Regions from separate parts of the Psychrobacter sp. KFRI-CH2-11 genome, predicted to be linked through region 3. Evidence: predicted binding sites of a transcription regulator. Region 3 holds the regulator's gene; each other region holds the start of a gene.

Region 1 (4,193 bases), 460 kb from region 3:
CGATGCCGAGAGGCTTTTTTAAAAAGTTTGGACACATCTCGGTCAGGAATATCGCGATACCAAAGCTGACTGGCACGGCAATTAAAATAGCGATAAAGGACGTCACCAGCGTGCCATAGATCGGCGCTAGCGCACCGTACTCATTAGCGACCGTATCCCAGTTATTACTGGTATAAAACCCAAGGCCAAATGCTTGAATGCTCGGCCAAGCGCCAATGATCAAAGAGAGCAAAATACCGCCCAAAGATAGCAGTACGAGAATGGCAAATGCCTTGGTGGCATTGACGAATAGTGCGTCGTAACGTTTTTGTTTTGCCAGTTGCGACCTTAAATCATTCATAAGTGTCTCAGCATTAAATAATATTAAATCAAAATCTTGAAAAGACTCATCAGGTCTTATCACAGCAAACGAAACCTTAATAAAGGGTGCTATTAACGGTAATGGATGACGCTATTTTTAAATTTGTTGTGATAAAACCTTTGAGACAACCACCGGAGAATAGGTGTCTCAAAGGGGCTTACAAGTGCTGCTATACATATATAGAAAAACTACTGAGCCGGTGTGTAGACGGGTTGACCATCACGACCTTTGACTTCATTCCACTTGTCTTTAAACAGTGCCACTGCGGTATCGGAGAAAGGCACATAATCAAGCGCCATGGCACTATCATCACCTTGGGCATACGCCCAATCAAAGAAGTTCAGCACGCCAGCCACTTGCTGCGGGTTTTCTGGCTGCTTGTGTACCAAGATAAAGGTGGCAGCAGCGATGGGCCACGCTTGCTCGGTCTCAGAGTTGGTGATGACTTTATAAAAGCCTGCTTGCTGTGACCAATCAATGTCACCTGCCGCGGCAAAGGTCTCAGCGGATGGCTGTACGAAGTTGCCCGCCGCGTTTTTTAGGGCAGCGTGTGCCATGTTGTTTTGCTTGGCATAAGCATACTCGACGTAGCCGATAGCGTTTTTCATACGGTTGACGTAACTTGATACGCCCTCGTTGCCTTTACCGCCTGCCCCTGTGGCAGAGGTAGGCCATTTGACGGTTTTATCGACACCCACGCTGTCACTCCAATCGTTTGAGACTTTGGCCAGATAATCGGTAAAGTTAAAAGTCGTGCCTGAACCATCTGAGCGAAACACGGTGGTAATGGCAGCATCTGGCAGGGTCAAATCTGGGTTCATGGCAGTGATAGCAGGGTCATTCCATTTACTAATCTTACCCAGATAGATATCGGCTAAGGTTGCGCCGTCCAGCTTTAGCTCACCTGGCCCCACGCCATCGATATTGACAATCGGTACCACACCACCGATAACGGTCGGAAACTGAATAAGGCCTGCCGCGTCCAGCTCTTCAGGGGTCATCGGGGCGTCAGATGCGCCAAAGTCGACGGTTTTTGCTTGGATTTGTTTGATGCCACCTGAGGAGCCGATAGACTGATAGTTGACCTGACCGCCAGTCGCGGCATTATAGTCATAGGACCATTTGGCATAGATAGGCTGCGGGAACGACGCGCCCGCACCAGTGATGTTCATGGCGATGTTTTCAGCTGATTTAAAATCGCTTGCTGGAGAGGATGTCGCTGTGTTGGTGGTTTCGGCCACTGTCGCCGCGCTGGTGTCACTCTGCGCTGCTGACTCTGCGGTGTCGGTGGATTTATTACAAGCGGTGAGTACTAAGGTGCAACTAACGGCGACTGCCAATAACGAATAACGCATGTAGGACTCCTAAAGTTTAACAACGATTGAACAAAGCATGATTGGTGGCATGTGTGACATCTTGACAAGTTTTTATGACAGTTTGATGACAACCGCCCAACTCTTTTATATGCGTGATAAATAGGGTCAAATCAGTCGCCGCTTAAGGCTAACGCTCATTAGCCTGCGTGTCATGATTCAGAGCCTCATGCGCACGTTGACTGACATACCGATGGTCAAACACCAGTAGCCCTCACGGCAGAAGTTTGTTAGTATGAGACTGATTTACAACACTGACAGACTCGGGGTGCGGTGTACGAATGGCTGACTGCCTTTGTACATTCGCTGAGAGATCACCCGCCGAACCTGATGCGGTTAGTACCGACGCAGGGAAGTCTTCAGCACTGTATTATATAAGGCAGACACGGGCAGAAATGCCCCGTTATCCTCATGACTGTTAGCCTAAATGCCCACTTTGTGGTGCTAAGCTTTATAGCGTTAAGTAGTGCGAAGCAATGATGAGAGATACCAAGCGTCGCTTACAGGTTGATGACATCCTCCGCGAAGGCAGGTTTTTGCGATGATAGATTTGACAGCCAGTGACGACGACGCAGCAAAAATTGCCTAGATGATAAGTGCTACCCCCGCAGCTTCTGGCGGTGTTGCTTTTATTCAAAAACCAACACGCTAGGACAGCATATGACAACCTCAACCCTACCTCCAAAGACCCAGCAAAACGCCTCTGACAAAAAAGCCGACGCCCTAAAAACCCCTGCGCACCGTAGCGCCAGAGACACGCGCTTTGAAGAAGACGCGCGCGACCTACACCGCATTCTCCCCGCCTCGCAAAAAGTCTATATCGAAGGCTCTAGACCTGATATTCAAGTGCCGATGCGCAAGATCACTCTGGACCCCACCCCCATCCAAGGCGTTGATGAATCCGACTGGGAGCAAAACCCGCCGTTTTATGTCTATGACACCTCAGGCGTCTATACCGACCCTGATGCCCAAATTGACCTAACCCGCGGCTTGCCCAAACTGCGCGAGGGCTGGATAGCCGAGCGCGGGGATACAGAGCAGCTAAGCGGTTTGTCCAGCTCATACGGGCAAGCGCGTGCGCGTGATATCACCACAGCCAATCTACGGTTTACCCATATCGATAAGCCGCGCCGCGCCAAAAAAGTCAATGGTAAAGCAGGCAATGTCACCCAGATGCACTATGCGCGCCGCGGTATCATCACCCCTGAGATGGAATATATCGCCATTCGTGAGACGCAAAAGCAGCATGAGCTGACCGATATGCGTCAGCATTACGGCGAGAGCTTTGGTGCCAATACGCCAAAAATCATCACCCCTGAGTTTGTGCGTAGTGAGGTCGCGGCTGGTCGAGCCATCATCCCAAATAATATCAATCACCCTGAGTCTGAGCCGATGATTATCGGTCGTAATTTTTTGGTAAAGATTAACGCCAATATCGGTAACTCAGCGCTCGGCTCCTCTATCGATGAAGAAGTTTCAAAAATGACCTGGGCGACGCGCTGGGGCGCTGATACCATCATGGATTTGTCGACAGGCAATCATATCCACGAGACCCGCGAATGGCTGATTCGTAACTCGCCTGTGCCCATCGGTACGGTACCCATTTATCAAGCATTAGAAAAAGTCGACGGCATCGCCGAAGACCTGACGTGGGAGATATTCCGCGATACACTTATCGAGCAAGCCGAACAAGGCGTTGATTACTTCACCATTCATGCAGGCGTGCTGCTGCGCTATGTGCCACTGACGGCCAATCGACTCACAGGTATCGTCTCTCGCGGCGGCTCTATCATGGCGCAGTGGTGCCTTGCTCATCATACAGAGAGCTTTTTATACACCCATTTTGAAGAGATTTGTGAGATCATGAAGCAGTACGATGTGGCTTTTAGTCTAGGCGATGGTCTGCGTCCTGGCTGCTTGCAAGATGCTAATGACGAAGCGCAGTTCGGTGAGCTGCGCACGCTTGGTGAGCTGACAAAAATCGCATGGCAGCACGATGTACAGGTGATGATCGAAGGCCCCGGACATGTGGCGATGAACCGCATCAAAGAAAATATGGACTTGCAGTTAGAGATTTGCAGCGACGCGCCGTTTTATACTTTAGGGCCGCTGACCACCGATATCGCACCCGGTTATGACCATATCACCAGTGCCATCGGTGCGGCGATGATTGGCTGGTTTGGCACCGCCATGCTCTGTTATGTGACACCAAAAGAGCATTTAGGACTGCCGAATAAAAAGGATGTGAAAGACGGTATTATCACCTATAAAATCGCCGCGCATGCCGCTGATCTCGCCAAGGGCCACCCAGGCGCGCAAGCTCGCGATAATGCCTTGTCTAAGGCGCGTTTTGAGTTCCGCTGGGATGATCAGTTCAATCTAGCGCTCGACCCTGATACCGCCCGCGAATATCATGACGAAACGCTGCCAAAAGACGCGCACAAGTCGGCGCATTTTTG
Region 2 (4,193 bases), 400 kb from region 3:
GTCGGCGAGGCAGATAGCCCCTCTGGTATTTTGCTCAAAAACAATGGCTTACACGCAGAGATTCAAATCGATGCCAGCCATCCAGTAGGTAAAGATGACCCAGCAAACATCAAAGACGTACTATTAGAGTCCGCCATTACCGCGATTCAAGACTGCGAAGACTCAATCGCTGCGGTCGATGCCGAAGAAAAAGTTGAAGTGTATCGCAACTGGCTAGGTTTGATGAATGGCGATTTGCAAGAGACGTTTGAAAAAGGTGGTAAAACCCGCACCCGTAAGCAAAACCCAGATCGTGAGTACACCACACCAGAGGGCGGCACACTGATCTTACCAGGTCGCTCATTGCTCTTGATTCGTAACGTCGGTCACTTGATGCAAAACCCAGCGATTTTGGTCGATTTGGGCAATGGTCAAGAGCAAATCTTTGAAGGCCTGATGGATGGATTGATCACGCCGCTATTGACGCTAAACGATCTAAAAGGCAAAAACGCGCTATCAAACTCACGCAAAGGCTCGATGTATATCGTCAAGCCAAAAATGCATGGCCCTGATGAAGTCAAAGTGGCCAATGATTTGTTTAATGCGGTAGAGGACTTGCTTGGCCTAGAGCGCCATACGCTCAAGATAGGTATCATGGATGAAGAGCGCCGCATGACGGTAAACCTAAAAGAAGCCATTCGCCAAGCCAAAGAGCGCGTTATCTTTATTAATACCGGCTTTTTGGATCGTACAGGCGACGAGATGCATACCAGTATGAACGCAGGTGCCTTTGTACCAAAAGGCGAGATGAAGTCGCAAGCATGGCAGCCCGCCTATGAGCAGTGGAACGTCGATATCGGTCTAGAAACTGGCCTGCAGGGCGTGGCGCAGATTGGTAAAGGGATGTGGGCCAAGCCTGACGAGATGAAAGAGATGCTAGAGACCAAGGCGGCGCATCCAAAATCTGGTGCTAGTACCGCTTGGGTACCATCACCGACAGGCGCCACCTTGCATAGCATGCATTATCATCAAGTCAATGTCGCCGAGGTACAAGACAGCCTCAAATCGCGCGAGCGTGCTAGCCTCGACGATATCTTGACCATTCCATTGGCCAAAGACACCAACTGGACAGAGGAAGAGAAGCAGCAAGAGCTGGACAACAACGCGCAGGGTATCTTAGGGTACGTGGTACGCTGGGTAAACCAAGGCGTCGGTTGCTCAAAAGTGCCTGACATCAACGATGTGGGCCTGATGGAAGACCGTGCGACTTTGCGTATCTCAAGCCAGCATATCGCCAACTGGTTGCATCACGGTGTGGTCAGCGAGCAGCAAGTCATGGATACCATGCAGCGTATGGCGAAGATCGTCGATGAGCAAAATGCCGGCGACAGTAGCTATCAGCCTATGGCAAACAACTTTGAGCAGTCTTATGCCTTTAAAGCCGCCTGTGACCTCGTCTTTAAAGGACGCGAGCAGCCAAGCGGCTACACTGAGCCATTATTGCACCAAGCACGCTTGGATCTAAAAGCCAACGTCTAAGCCAGTGTGCGTCGCTATCCTATTGCATCGGCATAAAAGCTGTGTCGATGCATGTATATATTGCTACATGGCTATATTGGCCCAGCGTCGATAGTAGATAGTGATAATGCTGTTTCGCTTATAAGCGCTACTTATTAGTGAATAAGTAGCGCTTTATTTTTGTACGCAATACAGTGGGCATAATCGAATGGTTTGTCATAAAACTTACGATAAACCATTGGTATTTAAGGGCATTGTATAGCTATTTTTTTCAACGCCTGAGCACTATAAAAGATATGGAGTGCGCCAGATATCGCGTTAAAAGTACAAAAAAATATGTTGCAAATTATGTCAAAGTTGTTATGCTTGTACTCGAAGTATGAGTTTGGTAACGGATGTTACGCAGCAGAAGGATAAAGACCAACGTTTACATGGCAGTTACTTTTTTTGATGCTGGTTATGTAAGTCATGGTTTTTTCATCTTACTGTAATAAAACTTCGCCACACTTGTTTCTGACTAATCTCGGTAGCCAGTTACACATTATATCTTTGAGGATTTGTGACGATACCAATTGGGCACCAGCTAATAATAGCTCGCTCATTACTACAATTGTAAAGTGGAGATACCCCATGAAAAAACTACTTTTAGCTACAGCCGTTGCTGCTCTATCTGTTTCTGCAGCCAATGCCGCTCCAACTGTCTACGGTAAAGGCTTCTTAACTTTAGATGTAAACACTGGTGACAATGACACAACTACAACGACTTATAACACTGATGGAAGCGTTGATAGTGTTGTTAAAACTTCAGTAGACGCTGATGGTCGTAGCCAATTAAACTCAAATGCTTCACGTATTGGTTTAAAAGGTTCTGAAGCACTAACTGCAAACACTGACTTAGTTTATCAACTAGAGTACGGTATCGATATTGACGCTGGTGATGCTTTTGTAGATGCAGACGGTGGCCGTATGGAGAAGTCTGATCAGTTTTACTCACGTGACACTTATCTTGGTTTGAAAAACGCGCAGTACGGTACATTGCTTGGTGGTCGTCTATCAGCTATCGATGATTACGTAAACTTTGCTAACGTGACTCAAGGTGGCGTACTAGGTGGTGATGTCGTACTTGCAAGCTTTGATGCACCGCGTACTAACAACACTTTCAACTACTTCTCGCCTAACATCAATGGCATGCAGTTCATGGCGATGTACGCCATGGATGAAAACAACGATACTGATACACTAGGCCGTGATGCGTTTGGTGTTGGTGGTAAATACGAAGCAGGTCCAATGAACGTTGGTGCTACGTACATCCAAGCAGGCGACTTTAAAGTTGCTCGTGTCAGTGGTAACTATGCTATCAGCCCAGTAGTGACGCTAGGCGCTCTATATCAAAACACTGATTTTGACAGTGATGACAACGAAAATGCATTCACTATCAGTGGTGAGATGGCGACAGCGACTCCTTGGACTGCCTATGCACAAGGTGATTTCGTAAACAACGTTGGTGGTGCTGACGATGCTGAAAAATTCCGTGCGGTAGTAGGCGGCAAATATGCGTTTAACGCGGCAACAACTGGTCACCTATATGGTGCTTATTTAAGCTCAGAGGCTACAGTAACTGCACCTCTTGTAAAAGTTGAGAGCGAGTTTGATGGTTTTGGTATCGGTGGTGGTATCGAATACAAATTCTAATCTAACCATTAGAATCTAAATAAAAAACTCATCCTTCGGGGTGGGTTTTTTTGTTGTATGTATTATTTGTGACAAAAGTCTACCGCTAAGGTAGAAAATAAGAGTTTCAGACAGTTTGCATTTTTGCCCTATATTTTATGGCGTATTTTTAGTAAAATCCTTCTTTACCAATTACCGAAAGAGTACTATGACCAAGTTTATATTTGTGACCGGTGGGGTAGTGTCCTCACTAGGAAAAGGTATCACCGCCGCTTCTCTTGCTGCGGTCTTAGAAGCGCGTGGCGTGACTGTCACGATGACCAAGATGGATCCGTATATCAACGTCGATCCAGGTACGATGAGCCCATTTCAGCATGGTGAAGTGTTTGTCACCGAAGATGGCGCAGAGACGGATTTGGATTTGGGCTATTATGAGCGCTTCTTACGCCACTCTAAGATGAGTAAGAGCAACAACTTTACCAGTGGTCGTATCTATCAAAACGTACTAAACAAAGAGCGCCGCGGTGAGTATCTGGGCGGTACCGTACAGGTCATCCCGCACATCACTGATGAAATCAAAAGTAAGATTCTTGCCAGTGGCGAAGGCTACGATATCGCCATTATCGAGATTGGCGGTACAGTCGGTGACATCGAGTCGCTGCCATTTATGGAAGCGGTACGTCAGATGCAAGTAGAGCTTGGTCGCAATCGCGCTATGCTCATGCATTTAACGCTGGTGCCTTATATTGCTAGTGCCGGCGAAACCAAAACCAAGCCGACCCAGCATTCAGTCAAAGAGCTACGCTCTATCGGTCTGCAGCCAGATATTCTCATCTGCCGCTCTGAGCACCATATCTCGCAAGACAACCGCCGCAAGATTGCGCTGTTTACCAATGTCGAAGAGCGCGCAGTCATTATGTGTGAAGATGCCCAAAGCATCTATCAAATCCCGCGCACCCTACATGAGCAAGATCTTGACGATCTAATCTGTGAGCGTTTTGGTCTTGATGTACCAGAAGCGGATT
Region 3 (4,193 bases):
TAATAGCCATCAAGCCTCAGCTAATGGCAGCAGAGCGCACGTAATTTGGCGGAAACACCGCACTAAATATCGAGCCGCCGCCTTCTACCGACTCGATTTGTAGGTTGGCTTCATGCTGGTATAAGACGTGTTTGACGATAGCCAGCCCTAAACCTGTGCCGCCTGTGGCACGGCTACGACCCTTGTCGATACGATAAAAACGCTCTGTCAGGCGGGCGATATGCTGCGGCGCAATACCGATGCCATTATCCTCGACAGCGAAACGGCAACCCTCTGCTGTTTTGGTCCAGCTGACGGTGATATCGCCACCTTTTGGTGTGTATTTAATCGCATTGATCACCAGATTGGATAAGGCGCTGGTCAGATACATCTCTGAGCCGTACAGCCCATCATAGGTATCTATCTGTAGATGGATGCTATGACCATACTCTTGATTGTAGGCCTGTGCATCATCATAGATATGGGTCAGCAGCTTGGTCATATCGATATAATGCAGCTCATGAGTCTCTTCGATCTCGATACGCGATAGCAGTAATAAATCATTGACGATTCTATTCATGCGCGCTGTCTGCTGGGTCATCAGCTCAAAGCCGCGCTTCCAGTGCGGCGGCATGTCTGGCTGATCCGAAAAGTTTTCTAAATACCCTATCATCACGGTCAGCGGCGTACGCAGCTCATGCGAGACGTTGGCCACAAAATCGCGGCGCATCTCTTCTAGATGATGCAGACGCGTCACATCGTAGATGATCAATAGCTTTTCGTCGGCAAACGGGGTCAGCTCACACTTTAAATAACGCTCAGGCGCGCGCCATGACTTTATATGTACACCTTCGTCAGCCAGCGTCGGCGCTTGATAGTACTGACGAAACTCAGATGCGCCAATAAAGTCAAAAATACATCGGCCCTTATCTGTTGCCTGCAATAATAGTAAGTCTTCAGCGGCCTGATTCCACCACTCCAGACCATCACTGTCATTGAGTAAAATCACCGCATCGCGCAGTGCCCGCAGCGCACTTCTTATTTTTTTTAATTGATTGGTGGTGTTTTGTAGCGCTATCGGCTCTGAGATATCTTGTTCGGTACATTGCTTTGACATTATGTTACTCATCCATTTTTCGTGACCTATTTTTTTGCCCTACTTGTTATCTCGTTATCATTATGATGATTATCCCTATCAGCTAAGTGACCCTTACTGATAATCACTTACTGATAACTATGGTGATGATAGCTGGACTGGCAACAGAATTGCGGCGGCTATTTTGGCAGTATGAGCGCCTACTATTTGGCCTCAACAAAGCTTGAGAAGCGATAACCAGTACCGCGCACCGTTTGTATCAGCTTATCGCAGTCATGAGGGCGCAGCAGTTTGCGTAGGCGTTTGATATGCACATCGATGGTTCTGTCTTCGATATAGACATTGCCGCCCCACACTTGATCAAGCAGCTGGGTGCGCGTATAGGCACGCTCAGGATGGCTCATAAAAAACGCCAACAACCGATATTCGGTCGGTCCGACATCGATGATTTGCCCAGACGCCATGACCCGCTGGCTTTTGGGGTCGAGGCTTAACTTACCTATTTCAATGGTCTTGTCGGCGCTCAAAGCATTGCTACGGCGCAACACCGCTTTGATCCTTGAGATCAGCTCGCGCGTCGAAAAAGGCTTGGTCATATAATCATCTGCGCCCGCATCCAGACCGTGCACCTTGCTGTCCTCTTCGCTTTTGGCTGTCAGCATGATGACGGGTATCTCAGCGAGTAGCTCATCACTTTTGAGCATACGACAAAAATCAATGCCGCTTTTGTCCCCAGGCAGCATCCAATCTAGCAAAATCAGCGCTGGCCGATGGTCGACCACTTGTTGGTGCGCCTCTGATACGTCCGTTGCCTGCAAGCTATCAAAACCAGCCATCTCTAGCGTCATGACGACCATCTCGCGGATTGCAGGTTCATCTTCAACAATCAAAATTTGCTCATTATACATAGGGTATTCTCAGTGATAAGGGACAAAACAGACGTATAAAAAAGGGCGATAATCACTCGCCACTGCTTGCCTATTAAACGCGGTAATTGTGACAGTTTGATGACATTTATCATTTAAGCGGCTGCTATAGACCAAGCCACTTCCCTCAAACAGATGGCACTCACCATCATGATTCACATTTGATGCTTTAGCTCACGTCTAATATAAAATTCAGTGGCCCATCATTGATACTCATAACCTGCATGTCTGCGCCAAACTGACCCGTCGCTACCTGAGGGTGCTGACTGTTGGCATAGTCGACTAGCTGAGCAAACAGCACGCGCGCCGCCTCTGGTGGCATGGCACCGCCAAAATCAGGACGCCGGCCTTTGTCGGTCTTCGCCATCAGGGTGAACTGTGATATCAGCAGCAGCCCGCCAGCGACTTGCTGGACATTTTTGTCCAGTTTGCCATATTTGGCAGGGTCATCGTCGTTTTCAAAAATACGATAACCAAGGATTTTATCGATCATCCGTTTGGCCGTTTGTAGGTCGTCTTCAGGCCCCAAGCCGATATATGCCAGCACGCCGCGCTCGATACGCCCGACACAATCCCCATCGACGCTGACGCTTGCACCATGTACCCGCTGTAACAATGCTTTCATTTATGCTCCCCTTACCAATTATGCTCATACAAACTTAGGCCGTCCATGATAAAATATCATCATTTATTTGCCTATTGATTACTCTCTCACCTTTATTTTGGTCGCCATATTATGAATGTATTCACCACCTTGCAGCAGCTTGTCCCGCAACAAAAGCTCAGTAAAGTCGCTGGCCGTTTGGCTGCCAGTCGCCACCCCTATGTCAAGCGCACCTTTATTCGTAGCTTTGCAAAAGCCTATCATATCAGCTTGGATGAGTATGAGCGCCAAAACTTAGGTGCTTATGAGAGCTTTAATGACTTTTTTACTCGCGAGTTAAAAGCAGACGCGCGCCCTATCGATGCCACGCCTCAGGGGATTGTCAGCCCAGCTGACGGCATCATCTCGCAGCTCGGTCAGATTGACGATCATAAGCTTTTGCAAGCCAAAGGGCGCTACTATGATATCGGCCAACTGCTGGCCGATAGCGAAGACGGGCATTATTTTGCCGATGGCAGTTTTGCCACGGTCTATCTGGCACCCAGCAATTATCACCGCGTTCATATGCCGTTTACTGGTACCTTGACCAAAACCCGCTATGTGCCAGGCACGCTGTTTTCTGTCAACAACACCACGGCTGCCAACATACCTGATTTGTTTGCGCGCAATGAGCGTTTGGTGTGTCTGTTTGATACCGCCTACGGCAAAGCTGCGGTCGTGATGGTCGGCGCGATGATCGTCGCTGGTATCGAGACAGTCGCCACTGGCAAAATCAGCCGTACCGACGATATTCAAGAAGCCGAACACGACATGGAGCTTGAAAAAGGCGATGAACTTGGACGTTTTTATCTCGGCTCCACTGCGATAGTCGTACTACCGAAAACCGCCAAAGCCGACTGGCAAGACAGCCTGCAAGCCAATAGTGTGGTAAAAATGGGACAGCTACTGGGTATGGCTAACGCTAGATAATCTGTCTGTTTTTTTAAGACAAAACCCAGTCAAGCGCGGATAATCACGCTTGGCTGGATTTTTAACGGCTATCTATGTGACCATAGTTGATCACTCTAAAATAAGCACAGTGCTACTGGGATGATTTTGGGCAGCATCGAAGGGTCGCAGCACGCCTATTTGTTTTTTGGCATCCTGTGCCAGTTTTGCGCCGCTGCCGATAGGTGCCGCGGCCAGCGTTAGCCGTACCAAGCTGGCGATTTTATTGGTCATGCATCGATTAGCCAGCCTTGCTTGGTCGCATAGTCGATACGCTGTGACAGCCAATCATGGATAGGCGGAAAGCTGTCTTTGATAAAGGCATGCGCGCCAGCCACCTGCGAGCGCGTCACCCCCAGCTCAATCCACGTCTGCCCGTTGGTATTGAGGTTGAGCAAAAACGGCAATAAGCGATCCACCACCCGTAGCAGCTGCGCTTCTTTGCTGTCACCTGTCTCCTGCGCTTCCCAGACCGCTGCTAAGTTAGCAATGCCGTTACCACGCTCCGCTTGCAAGCGCGCCATGCCCTGACGCTCCTCGATATGCGCCGTATGACGCGTATTGTCGTATAAAAAAGTATCACCAGCATCAATCTCACCCA

Evidence for each region. The regulator PhoB, encoded in region 3, activates phosphate uptake and scavenging genes when phosphate is short. The targets are predictions, from matches to a motif close to TGTCATNAANCTGTCATAA.
Region 1: the regulator PhoB is predicted to act here: its motif matches at 1,789-1,807, upstream of pstS (phosphate ABC transporter substrate-binding protein PstS).
Region 2: the regulator PhoB is predicted to act here: its motif matches at 1,973-1,991, upstream of AADH33_RS03145 (porin).

Annotation. Positions count from the first base shown of each region.
Region 1 covers NZ_CP151283.1:3,007,891-3,012,083, forward strand. Annotated here, with positions in the region: gene pstC (phosphate ABC transporter permease subunit PstC) at 1-340, opposite strand, end outside; gene pstS (phosphate ABC transporter substrate-binding protein PstS) at 550-1,716, opposite strand; TPP riboswitch at 1,989-2,105, shown strand; gene thiC (phosphomethylpyrimidine synthase ThiC) at 2,395-4,193, shown strand, end outside.
Region 2 covers NZ_CP151283.1:738,652-742,844, forward strand. Annotated here, with positions in the region: gene AADH33_RS03140 (malate synthase G) at 1-1,518, shown strand, start outside; gene AADH33_RS03145 (porin) at 2,128-3,189, shown strand; gene AADH33_RS03150 (CTP synthase) at 3,377-4,193, shown strand, end outside.
Region 3 covers NZ_CP151283.1:335,291-339,483, reverse strand. Annotated here, with positions in the region: gene phoR (phosphate regulon sensor histidine kinase PhoR) at 17-1,108, opposite strand; gene phoB (phosphate regulon transcriptional regulator PhoB) at 1,279-1,983, opposite strand; gene dtd (D-aminoacyl-tRNA deacylase) at 2,171-2,626, opposite strand; gene asd (archaetidylserine decarboxylase) at 2,738-3,574, shown strand; gene AADH33_RS01430 (hypothetical protein) at 3,665-3,826, opposite strand; gene AADH33_RS01425 (HD domain-containing protein) at 3,823-4,193, opposite strand, start outside.